One region of the Nesterenkonia flava genome, then DNA from elsewhere that is predicted to be linked to it. Evidence: riboswitches for the same ligand, from Rfam matches in the RefSeq annotation. Region 1 holds a riboswitch; the other holds the start of a gene.
What was found. Region 1 has a riboswitch for S-adenosylmethionine ahead of RH857_RS10570 (LLM class flavin-dependent oxidoreductase). Riboswitches for the same ligand answer to the same signal wherever they lie in the genome.
Positions count from the first base shown of each region.

Region 2: it holds a riboswitch for S-adenosylmethionine, as region 1 does, so the genes downstream of both, RH857_RS10345 (PLP-dependent transferase) here and RH857_RS10570 (LLM class flavin-dependent oxidoreductase) in region 1, are expected to answer to the same signal.

Region 1 covers NZ_JAVKGT010000029.1:527-5,445, forward strand. The annotation lists gene RH857_RS10570 (LLM class flavin-dependent oxidoreductase) at 1-1,385, opposite strand, end outside; SAM riboswitch class I at 1,475-1,568, opposite strand; gene RH857_RS10575 (carbohydrate ABC transporter permease) at 1,669-2,547, opposite strand; gene RH857_RS10580 (carbohydrate ABC transporter permease) at 2,540-3,523, opposite strand; gene RH857_RS10585 (ABC transporter substrate-binding protein) at 3,513-4,859, opposite strand.
Region 2 covers NZ_JAVKGT010000027.1:32,848-37,766, reverse strand. The annotation lists partial or broken gene RH857_RS10355 (MFS transporter) at 1-725, shown strand, start outside; gene gluQRS (tRNA glutamyl-Q(34) synthetase GluQRS) at 981-1,931, shown strand; SAM riboswitch class IV at 2,050-2,164, shown strand; gene RH857_RS10345 (PLP-dependent transferase) at 2,184-3,332, shown strand; gene metX (homoserine O-acetyltransferase MetX) at 3,385-4,494, shown strand; gene RH857_RS10335 (acetamidase/formamidase family protein) at 4,514-4,919, shown strand, end outside.

The DNA.
Region 1 (4,919 bases):
TCCGGAAGGTGGTCGCCCTTGCCGAAGAGCTTGTTGCGCAGCGTGCCGGGCTTGTACTCGGTCTTGTAGCGGCCCAGCTTCTGCAGCTCGGGCACCACGTACTCCACCACGTCCTCAAAGGTCCCGGGAGTGATGTGGTAGGCGAGGTTGAAGCCGTCCACGTCAGTCTCCTCCTGCCACTCGATGAGCTGCTGGGCCGCAGTGGCGCCGTCGCCGATGATGACCGGGCCGAAGCCGCCGACGCCGACCCACTCGGCCAGCTGCCGCACAGTCCAGGCCTCGTCCTCCCGGCCGGAGGCCTTCTGGAAGGTCTCCACGGTGGACTGAATGGCGTTGGACTCCACGTCGCCGATGGGCTGGTCCAGGTCGAACTGGGAGAGGTCGATGCCCATCCAGCCGGACATCAGCACCAGACCACCCTCGGGATCGATGTACTGGGCCAGGTCGTCGTACTTGGCCTGGGCGGCCTCGTTGGTCGGTCCGGTGACCACGGTCTGCATGGCGAAGATCCGCACGTCGTAGGGGTCGCGTCCGGCCTCGGCCACGGCCTGCCGGATGCGCTGCACCGAAGCCTTTGCCAGCTCCTTGGTGGGCGGGTTGATGAAGACCGCCTCGGCGTGCTTGCCGGCGAACGCGCGGCCACGGGTGGAGGCGCCGGCCTGGTAGACCACCGGCATCCGCTGCGGGGAAGGCTCCACCACGCCGATGCCCGGGGTCTTGAAGAACTCGCCCTCGTGCTCGATCCGGTGGACCTTGGAGGGATCGGTGAAGAGCCCGGACTCCTTATCGGCGACGACGGCGTCATCCTCCCAGGAGCCCTCCAGCAGCTTGTAGACCACGTCCATGTACTCATCGGCGTGGTCGTAACGCTTGTCGTGCTCCATCTGGTCATCCTGACCCAGGTTCTGCGCGGCCGAGGGGAGGTATCCGGTGACCACGTTCCAGCCCACCCGACCGTTGGTGAGATGGTCCAGGGTCCCCAGCCGGCGGGAGAACGGGTAGGGATGCTCGTAGGCGGTGCCGGCGGTGACGCCGAAACCGAGGTTCTCGGTCACCGCAGCCATGGCGGCCACCAGCAGGAACGGATCCTGCAGCGGGATCTGCGCTCCGGAGCGCAGCGCCGCGTCCGGGCTGGCGTCGAAGACGTCGTAGGGACCCAGCACATCGGCGATGAAGAGCCCGTCGAACAGGCCCCGCTCCAGGATCTGGGCCACGTCGGTCCAGTACTTGATGGTGTTGTACTCCCGGGCGCGATCATCCGGGTGGCGCCAGAGCCCCGGGGACTGGTGCACCACGCAGTTCATGTCGAAGGCGTTGAAGAGAATCTCACGCTGGCCCGCGTCGGTCACGGGGTAGCCTGCGCTGCTGGCCTGAGCATCGGTCATGGGGGTGGCGCTCCTCCTGTTGCGGTTCCTTGCACGATGGAAGAGTCACCGCAGGCACGGTGCAGTACACCGTGTGAGGTGGAAGGGTTCTTCCATCGGTCCTGGCGTTAGCACCGAAACGGACGTATCCGAAGGTTGCTGCGGCGTCGTCGAGCCAGATCTCTCAGCCGCTCTGGATGGTTACGGGTACGACCCTACACGGGTCCTGCAGCACCGCTCGAGGCCCGCGTCATAAAAGTCCACGCAATGGACCCCGGGTCTGCCGGCGGGCCGCGTGCGGGGCCTACTTCACCGCACCAGTGGTCAGCCCTTCAATGAGGTAACGCTGCAGCAGCACAGCCACGGCAAAGATAGGAATCACCGCAATGAGCGAAGAGGCTGCGATCCGCCCGAAGTCCTGCACCCGCTCGCTGAGCATGCCAGCCAGCAGCACCGGCACGGTCTGGGTGTCCTGGCTCTGGGTGAGGAAGGTGGCGAAGAGGAACTCGTTGTAGTTCAGGATCACGATGATCACCCCCACCGCGATGAGCGCCGGGGCCAGCATGGGCGTGACCACGCGCAGCAGAAGCTGCCACTCGCTGGCACCGTCGATGCGCCCAGCCTCCTCGATCTCCACCGGTATGCGGCGGATGAACCCGTCCAGCAGCCAGATGGCCACCGGCACGTTCATCAGCGCATACACCAGGGTGAGCCCCTCCAGTGTGTTGGTGAGTCCCAGGATCCGCAGCAGGGTCAGCAGCGGAATGATCGCCACGATCGGCGGCAGCAGCCAGGGGCTGAGGATTAATCCGGACAGTGCTTTGCCGCCGGTGCGGTGACGGGCGATCGCCCAGGCGCCGGGCAGGGCGAGCACCAGGGTCAGCAGCGCTCCTCCGAAGGCGGCGACGAGCGAGTTCACCACCCCGCGCGGTATGGGTGAGTCCCAGGCATTGGCCCAGTTCTGAGTCGCCGGCTGGGAGGGGAACAGGATCCCCGACGCGATCTGTCCCTGGGTCATAAACGAGATCGACACCAGATAGAGCAGCGGCACCAGCACGACGACGAGGCTCAGCAGCACCCAGCTGCTGGCCAGTACGGACTGCTTGTGCTGGCCCGGCCGGGGCAGGCGCCGCCGGTAGGACCTGCTGGTCAGGGCCTTGGAGGCGGTGGTGGTCTCAGTCATCGCGGAGCCTCTTGGTGATCATGAAGACGGGAATAGTGACGACGGTGACCACCACTGCCAGCAGCAGCGTGATGGTGGCGGCGATCCCGACGTCGAAGTTCTGCAGCGCCGAGCGCCAGATGAGGTAGGCCGGCACCTGGGTCGAGGAGCCGGGGCCTCCGGAGGTCATCACGTAGACCAGGTCAAAGACTTTGAACGCGAGGATCAGCCGGATGAGGAACGCGGCAATGATGGTGCCCGCGACCGCCGGCAGCGTGATGTGGCGGAAGAGCTGGAACCCGCTGGCGCCGTCGAGCTGCGCCGCCTCAGTAATCTCCGGATCCTGGCCCAGCAGCGCGGTGAAGACCAGCAGCACCACCAGCGGGGTCCACTCCCAGACGTCAGCCAGTCCCACGCCGAAGATCGCCCACGTGGTGTCCGAGAGCACCGCATAGGTGCCCGACCCGGGGGTGAAGCGCCGGATGAGGGTGTCCAGCAGACCCCCTGAGGGACTGAAGATGAAGCTGAAGAGAATGCCGACGACGACGGGCGGCACAATCATGGGCAGCAGCAGCACCGTGCGGACAAAGGCCCCGGCGCGCAGGGATCGCCACAGAGCCACGGCCGTGACCGTGCCCAGCAGGGTGCTGGCGATAGCCACACCGAAGGCATAGCCGGTTCCCAGCACCAGAGAGTTCTGCACTGCAGTGGAGCCCAGCGCAGTCTCAAAGTTGTCCGTGCCGACAAACTCCTGGAACGGGTTGCCCAGACTCGATCGGGTGAACGCTGCCGAGGCGATGAACACCAGGGGGTAGGCGGCCAGCACCAGCAGCACCAGCACGCTCGGGCTGATGAAGAGGCGGTGATGAAAGCGCTCCGAGAGGCGCCGGGCACGGGGCCGCCGCCCAGGCTGGCCCGTCTCATGGGGCTGCCCAGGCGGCGGGGGCGTCGTCGTACTCTCCGGCGTAGCTGCCGGAGCCAGAGTCTCAGTCGACAAGGAGCCGCTCCCATTCGGCCTGCACCGTGTCCAGGGCCTCCTGTGCCGAGCCTCGCTGACCGGAGAGGTAGGCGGCCAGCTCATCGGTCAGAATCTGGGCGGCCTCGGTGGCGTTGGGGCCCGTCGGCCAGGCAAGTGCCCCGTGCAGGGTGGAGGCGTTGACCTCCTGGAGCTCGGGGAACTCCTCGCCGTAGGTCTCATCCTCCAGGGAGGAGATGCGGTTAGGGTCAATGCCGGTGGGAGGCAGCGCGGTCAGCAGCTCGGAGTTGACCTCCGTGGAAGCGGCCCAGGCGATGAACTGCTGGGCGAGGTCGGTCTTGTCGGTGTTGCCGGCGACCACCCAGCTGAAGCCAGCCACGAGGGAGGCGCGCGGATCCTCACCCTCGGCGGCGCGGGGCAGATAGGTCACGCCCCACTCTCCGGCGACTTCGGAGCCCGAGTCCGGATCCTCAGACCGGACGCCCAGGTCAGTCCAGTTCTCGATGAACGCGACGTTGCCCGCGAACCACGCGGAGTTTCCAGCGCCGAAATCCGTCTCGGCCGGCGTGGGCAGTGCGTGGTCCCAGATATCTCCCAGCGCCTCCAGCGACGCCACGGCCTCGGGCGAGTTGATGACGGGGTTGCCGTTCTCGTCAAGGAACTCTCCGCCGTAGCCGGCCAGCCGGTTGGCGAAGCTGGCGCCGAGGATCAGCGGGGACTGCTCGCCGAAGACCGCCGCCCCGTAGACGCCGTCTCCTGATTCGTTCTCCGTGATGGTCTGCACCTGCTCGGCGTACTCGTCCCAGGTGGCCGGCGGCTCGTCGAAGCCGTTGCGCTGCAGAATCTCGGCGTTGTAGAAGAGCGCGTGAATGTCGCCGTCGAAGGGAAGGCCGTAGATCTCCTCGTCGACGTAGGCGTAGGGCTCCCAGATGGTGGGGATGAAGTCGTCGACGTCGATCTCCGGGGTGCTCTCCACGAACTCGGTGATCGGCTGAATGCTGCCGTCGGCAGCGAGGTCCCCCAGCGAGACGTACCAGGGGGCCGAGACGTCATAGGTGTTGGCGCCGGACTGCTGGTCCAGGGTCAGCTGGGAGGCGATCTCGTCATAGGGGACGGTCGTGACGTTGACGGTGACCCCGGTTTCCTCCTCGAAGCGCTCCGCCAGCCACTCCCCTGCTCCCTCGTGCGAGGCGTTGAGGAGGATGTTCAGTTCTTCGCCCTCGTAGTCCCCGGCGAACGCGTCGCCTTCGGCGTCAGCGCCGCTGGCTCCGCCGCCGCAGGCGGACAGGCTGAGAGCGACAACGGCGGTGCCCGCCACGATGCTGGTGCGGGCGGCGCGTGGAGTGCGGTTGCTCATTGGTTTTCCTTCGCTTCTCTTCAGGCACGTGGGTACTGCCGCGCACCTGCTGGCTGCGGC
Region 2 (4,919 bases), on a different contig from region 1:
AGGAGTCCCCGGTCTTCTCCGAGATGAAGCAGCGCAAGAAGGAATCCTCCGCGCCCCTGAAGGTGCTGCTGACCACCCATAAGAAGAGCGTCTTCCTCACCGCGCTGATCTTCGCCGCCAACAACGCCGCCGGCTACATGATCATCGTGTTCTTCGCCTCCTACGCCACCAACGCTGTGGGCATGGACGGCACCGCCACCCTCATCGCCGCCCTGGTGGGCAGCGTGGGCTGGTTCATCTTCACCTACCTGGGCGGCTGGATCTCCGACCGCATCGGGCGCGTGCTGACCTACCAGATCGGCTTTGTGATCCTCATCGTGTGGTGCATCCCGATGTGGTTCCTCATCGACACCGGCTCCCTGGCGCTCTTCGCGCTGGCCGTGTTCGTGCTGACCATCGGCCTGGGCCCCTCCTACGGACCGCAGTCCGCCCTCTATGCAGAGATGTTCCCCGCCAACGTGCGCTTCTCCGGGGTCTCCATCGGCTACGCGTTCGGCTCCATCATGGGCGGCGCCTTCGCCGCGACCATCGCCCAGGCCATCTACAACGCCACCGGCCAGGGTTGGATGATCGGCCTTTACCTCTCGGGACTCTCCCTCATCTCGCTCATCGCCGTCTCTATGGTGCCGAAGTCCCTGCAGGGCATCGACCTCAACGAGACGCGCCACGAGGGCGACACCACCCCGGACGACGACGCCGCAGCCCGCAAGCCCGAGCTCGTCTAGCCGGTATTCGTCCAGCCTGGGCCACCCGCCGGTGCCCGTCATCGGGCTCTCGTGTCTGCGCCCGGGGCGCGCCGCCGATTCGTACGAATTCGCACCCCCTTTATGCACGCTGGGCGCTGCGTAAGGGGGGTGCGAATCCGCGAACTGGTGTGTGATTCGCCGAGCGAGGAGGGCGTCGTCGTCGGGCGTACCGTGTACAGGTCTTCGCGCGGTGAGCCTCTGCGCGCTCAACAGCCTGCCGATAGGGTGAAGACCATGTCTGCCGGCCGCTACGCCCCTAGTCCCTCGGGGGATCTGCACCTGGGCAACCTGCGCACCGCATTGCTGGCCTGGCTCTTCGCCGCCTCCACCGACCGGCCCCTACTGCTGCGCTACGAAGATCTCGACGCCGGACGCACGGTGCCCGGCTCAGCCGACCGCCAGCGACGCGACCTCGAGGCCCTGGGGATCACCTTCTCCGGAGAGGTCCTGCATCAGTCCCAGCGCAAGGAGATCTACGACGACGCCGTTACGCACCTGAGTGTCCAGGGCCTGGTCTACGAGTGCTTCTGCACCCGGCGCGAGATCCAGGAGGCCGACCGGGCCCCGCACGCTCCGCCCGGGGCCTACCCCGGCACCTGCCGGAACCTCAGTGAGGATGAGCGGGCACGACGACGCCATCAGCGGCCCCCAGCACTGCGCCTGCGGGTGTCCGAAGACGCCGCGGGGGCCCATGAGCTCAGCGTCAGGGACCAGCTGCTAGGGCAGATCACCGGCACCGTGGATGACTTGGTACTGGTCCGCAACGACGGGGCAGCGGCCTACAACCTTGCCGTCGTCGTCGATGATCACCTCACCGGCGTGGACCAGGCGGTCCGCGGGGATGACCTGGCCTCCTCCGCGCCGCGACAGGCGTATCTGCGCGGGCTGCTCTACGGGCCAGAGGCCCAGCAGGAGGTCAGCTACGCGCACGTGCCGCTGGTGCTCAATGCCGAGGGCAAGCGCCTGGCCAAGCGCGATGGCGCGGTCACCCTTGAGCAGCTCAACAGCCAGGGCGTCACCGCAGAGGCGGTGCGAGACCGTTTGCTTCTGTCCCTGGGGCTGCCGCCCGGACCCTTGGATGAGGTGGTGAAGGACTTCGATCCGCAGGCGCTGCCGAGTGAGCCGTGGATCTTCGACGCCGGAGAGACTTCCGACGCCGGAGGAGCCTACACCGATCCATCGTGAGCCCCGGCGGCTGAAACGCCCAGCGCCGAGATTCCGGCCTCAGCCGGTGCCGGCCGAGCCGCTCACCTGGTGGAACGCGACTTGCCATCCGCCGTGTCACACGGCACACTCGTTTTTAGGTCAAGAGTGCCAGCGTTAAACCCCGGTTTGCTGGCCGGCAACCCTCCTACCGCGGTGGGGTGCCCCGGGTGAGGACCTGGCCCGCGGAAGACGCCGCCGGGCAAGCGCGAGTTACACCAGGAGTTTTCTCCAATGTCGGAGCACACCCACACCCCGCACCAGTCCATCCCTGCCCAGCCTGTCGGCGCCGCCTGGCAGCTCGAGACCACCATCGCCGCCCTCGAAGGCGGTGCCCGCGCCCAGGCGCTCAGCCGCGGTGAGGACGCCCTGCTGCTGGCGGTCCTGCACGTGGCGGAGCCTGGCGCCCACGTGGTGGTCGCCCCCTCCCTGTTTGGCGCCCACACCGGGCTGTTCACCCAGCGGCTGCCCCAATTCCAGGTCAGCGTCGACGTCGTGGAGGATCCCGACGACGCCGAATCCTGGCGCGCCCAGCTGGGGGAGTCCACCGTGGCCCTGATCGCCGAGTCCATCGCGGATCCCCGCGGAGATGTGCTGGACTTCGAGGAGATCGCCGCCGTGGCCCACGAGCACGATGCGGCCCTGATCATTGATTCCACGGCCGCCACCCCGGCACTGCTGCGCCCCCTGGACTTGGGGGCGGACCTGGTGGTTCACACCTCGGCCCACCTGCTGGCCGGCGTCCCCGAGGAGGCCGGGCTGCTCATCGACGCGGGTACCGTGGAGCCCGCAGCCCGCGAGACCCCTGAGGTAGGCCAGCCACTGGGAGAAGACACCGCCGCCCGGATTCTCGCCGGCCTGCAGCACCTCGCCGTCCGCCTGACCCGCCAGACAGAGAACGCTGCCCGCCTCGCGGCGCGCCTCTCCGCACACCAGGGCGGCGCCAGCCGCGGCGTGCACCGGACTTACTACTCGGGTCTGGCCTCCAGCCCCTGCTACGAGCGCGCCGGCATCTACCTGCGCCGAGGCTCCGGCCCCCTGGTCTCCTTCGAGGTCCGGGCCCAGCGGGAACCCGCCGCCCAGTCGGCAGCCGCGCTCGCCGTCGTCGACCTGCTCTCACGGTTTACCCACGCCGGGCACCGCGTCACGCATCCTGCCAGCAGCACCCACGCCCACCTGGGCGAGGACCAGCAGCGCGAGGCGGGGGCGCGGCCCGGGCTCGTGCGCGTGGTGGTCGGTGACGAGCCGGTGGAGGAATTCCTGGCTGCCCTCGATCAGGCCCTCGCGGGTCTGCCCGGAGCCACGGCCGCCGCCAATGTGACGCCGTATGAATCTCCCGCACAGGACCACGAGCCCGCCGTGCCGGGCCGGGGCTTAAGGTGATCGGGTGCTGAGCGAGACCACCACACGGCAGCGGCCGGCAGCCCCCGAGGAGCTGATCCCCAACGACTTCGGAACCCGGCCCGCCGGTGCCTTGAAGACCGTGCAGCTGGGGGAGTACACCTTTGAAACCGGCGGGTACCTGCCGGAGGTAACCCTGGCCTATGAGACCTGGGGTCAGCTCAATGCCGCCGGGGACAATGCCGTGCTGGTGGCCCATGCCCTGACCGGGGACTCCCATGTGGCCAGCAGCGAGGCCGACCCCAGCATCGGCTGGTGGGAGGGTCTGCTGGGACCCGGCCGGCCCATCGACACCCAGAAGTGGTTCGTCATCGCTCCCGCCATGGTGGGCGGTTGCTACGGCTCCACCGGTCCAGCCTCGCTCGACCCGGAGGGGATCCCGTGGGGTTCCCGGTTCCCCTTTGTGACAATCCGTGACTCCGTGCACCTGGAGCACCGGCTTGCCCGGCACCTAGGCATCGCCGGCTTCCACACCGTCATCGGCGGGTCCATGGGCGGCGCGCGCGCCCTGGAATGGGCCGCAACCTACCCGGACTTCGTCCGCGGCGTGGCAGTCTTTGCCTGCGGAGCCGCGGCCACCGCGGAACAGATCGCCTTCGGCCAGGCCCAGGTGCTCGCCGTGGAGAACGACCCGGCGTACCGGGGCGGGGACTACTACCCGGGATCCGGCCCCCAAGCCGGACTCGGCCTGGCCCGGCGCATCGCCCACATCACCTACCGCACCGAGGACGAGCTGCAGGTGCGCTTCGGGCGCGACGCCCAGGCGGGGGAAAACCCCTTCGGCTCAGCGGCGCGCCGGCAGGGGCGCTACCAGGTCGAGTCCTACCTGGACCACCAGGCGTCCAAGCTGGTCCGCCGGTTTGACCCCAATGCCTACATCACCCTGACCGAGGCGCTCATGAGCCACGACGTCGGACGCGACCGTGGGGGAGTGGAGGCCGCCCTGGCCAGCGTCACCGCCACCCCGTTCCTCGCGGCGGTGGACACCGACCGGCTCTACTACCCGGCACAGTCCCAGCAGATCGCCGACGCCGTCCCTGGAGACCACGGCGTGCACATCATCTCCTCTCCCATCGGACACGACGGGTTCCTCACCTCCGCCGAACAGCTCGGCGATGCCATGCGCGCCACGCTCGGCCTCTAGCGCCTATAGGGTGGGCAGTATGGAACGGATCCTTCAACCGGGTCAGCACCTGCCCGAAAACACCGAGCATTACCTGCCCGCAGAGCTTGGCAACGTCCTCTGGGGCCGGCTGCCCAGCCGCAAGGACGCACCCGTGCTGCGGATCAGCTCCGGCGAGAGCGTGGTCATCGACACTCTCTCCCATGAAGGCATCCTCGAGGACCAGGGTCGCAACCCGCTGGCCTACTTCGGCTCCCACGGCGTGGAGCCCGAACAGGTCCTCACCGACGCGGTGGCCCTGGCCGCCAGCGACTACGTGCGCAACCCCGCCGCAGACGGTCCCCACGTGAACACCGGGCCCATCCATGTGGAGGGTGCGCGCCCCGGGGACTTCCTGAAAGTCACCCTCGAGAAGCTCGAGCGGCGCGTGCCCTACGGGGTCATCT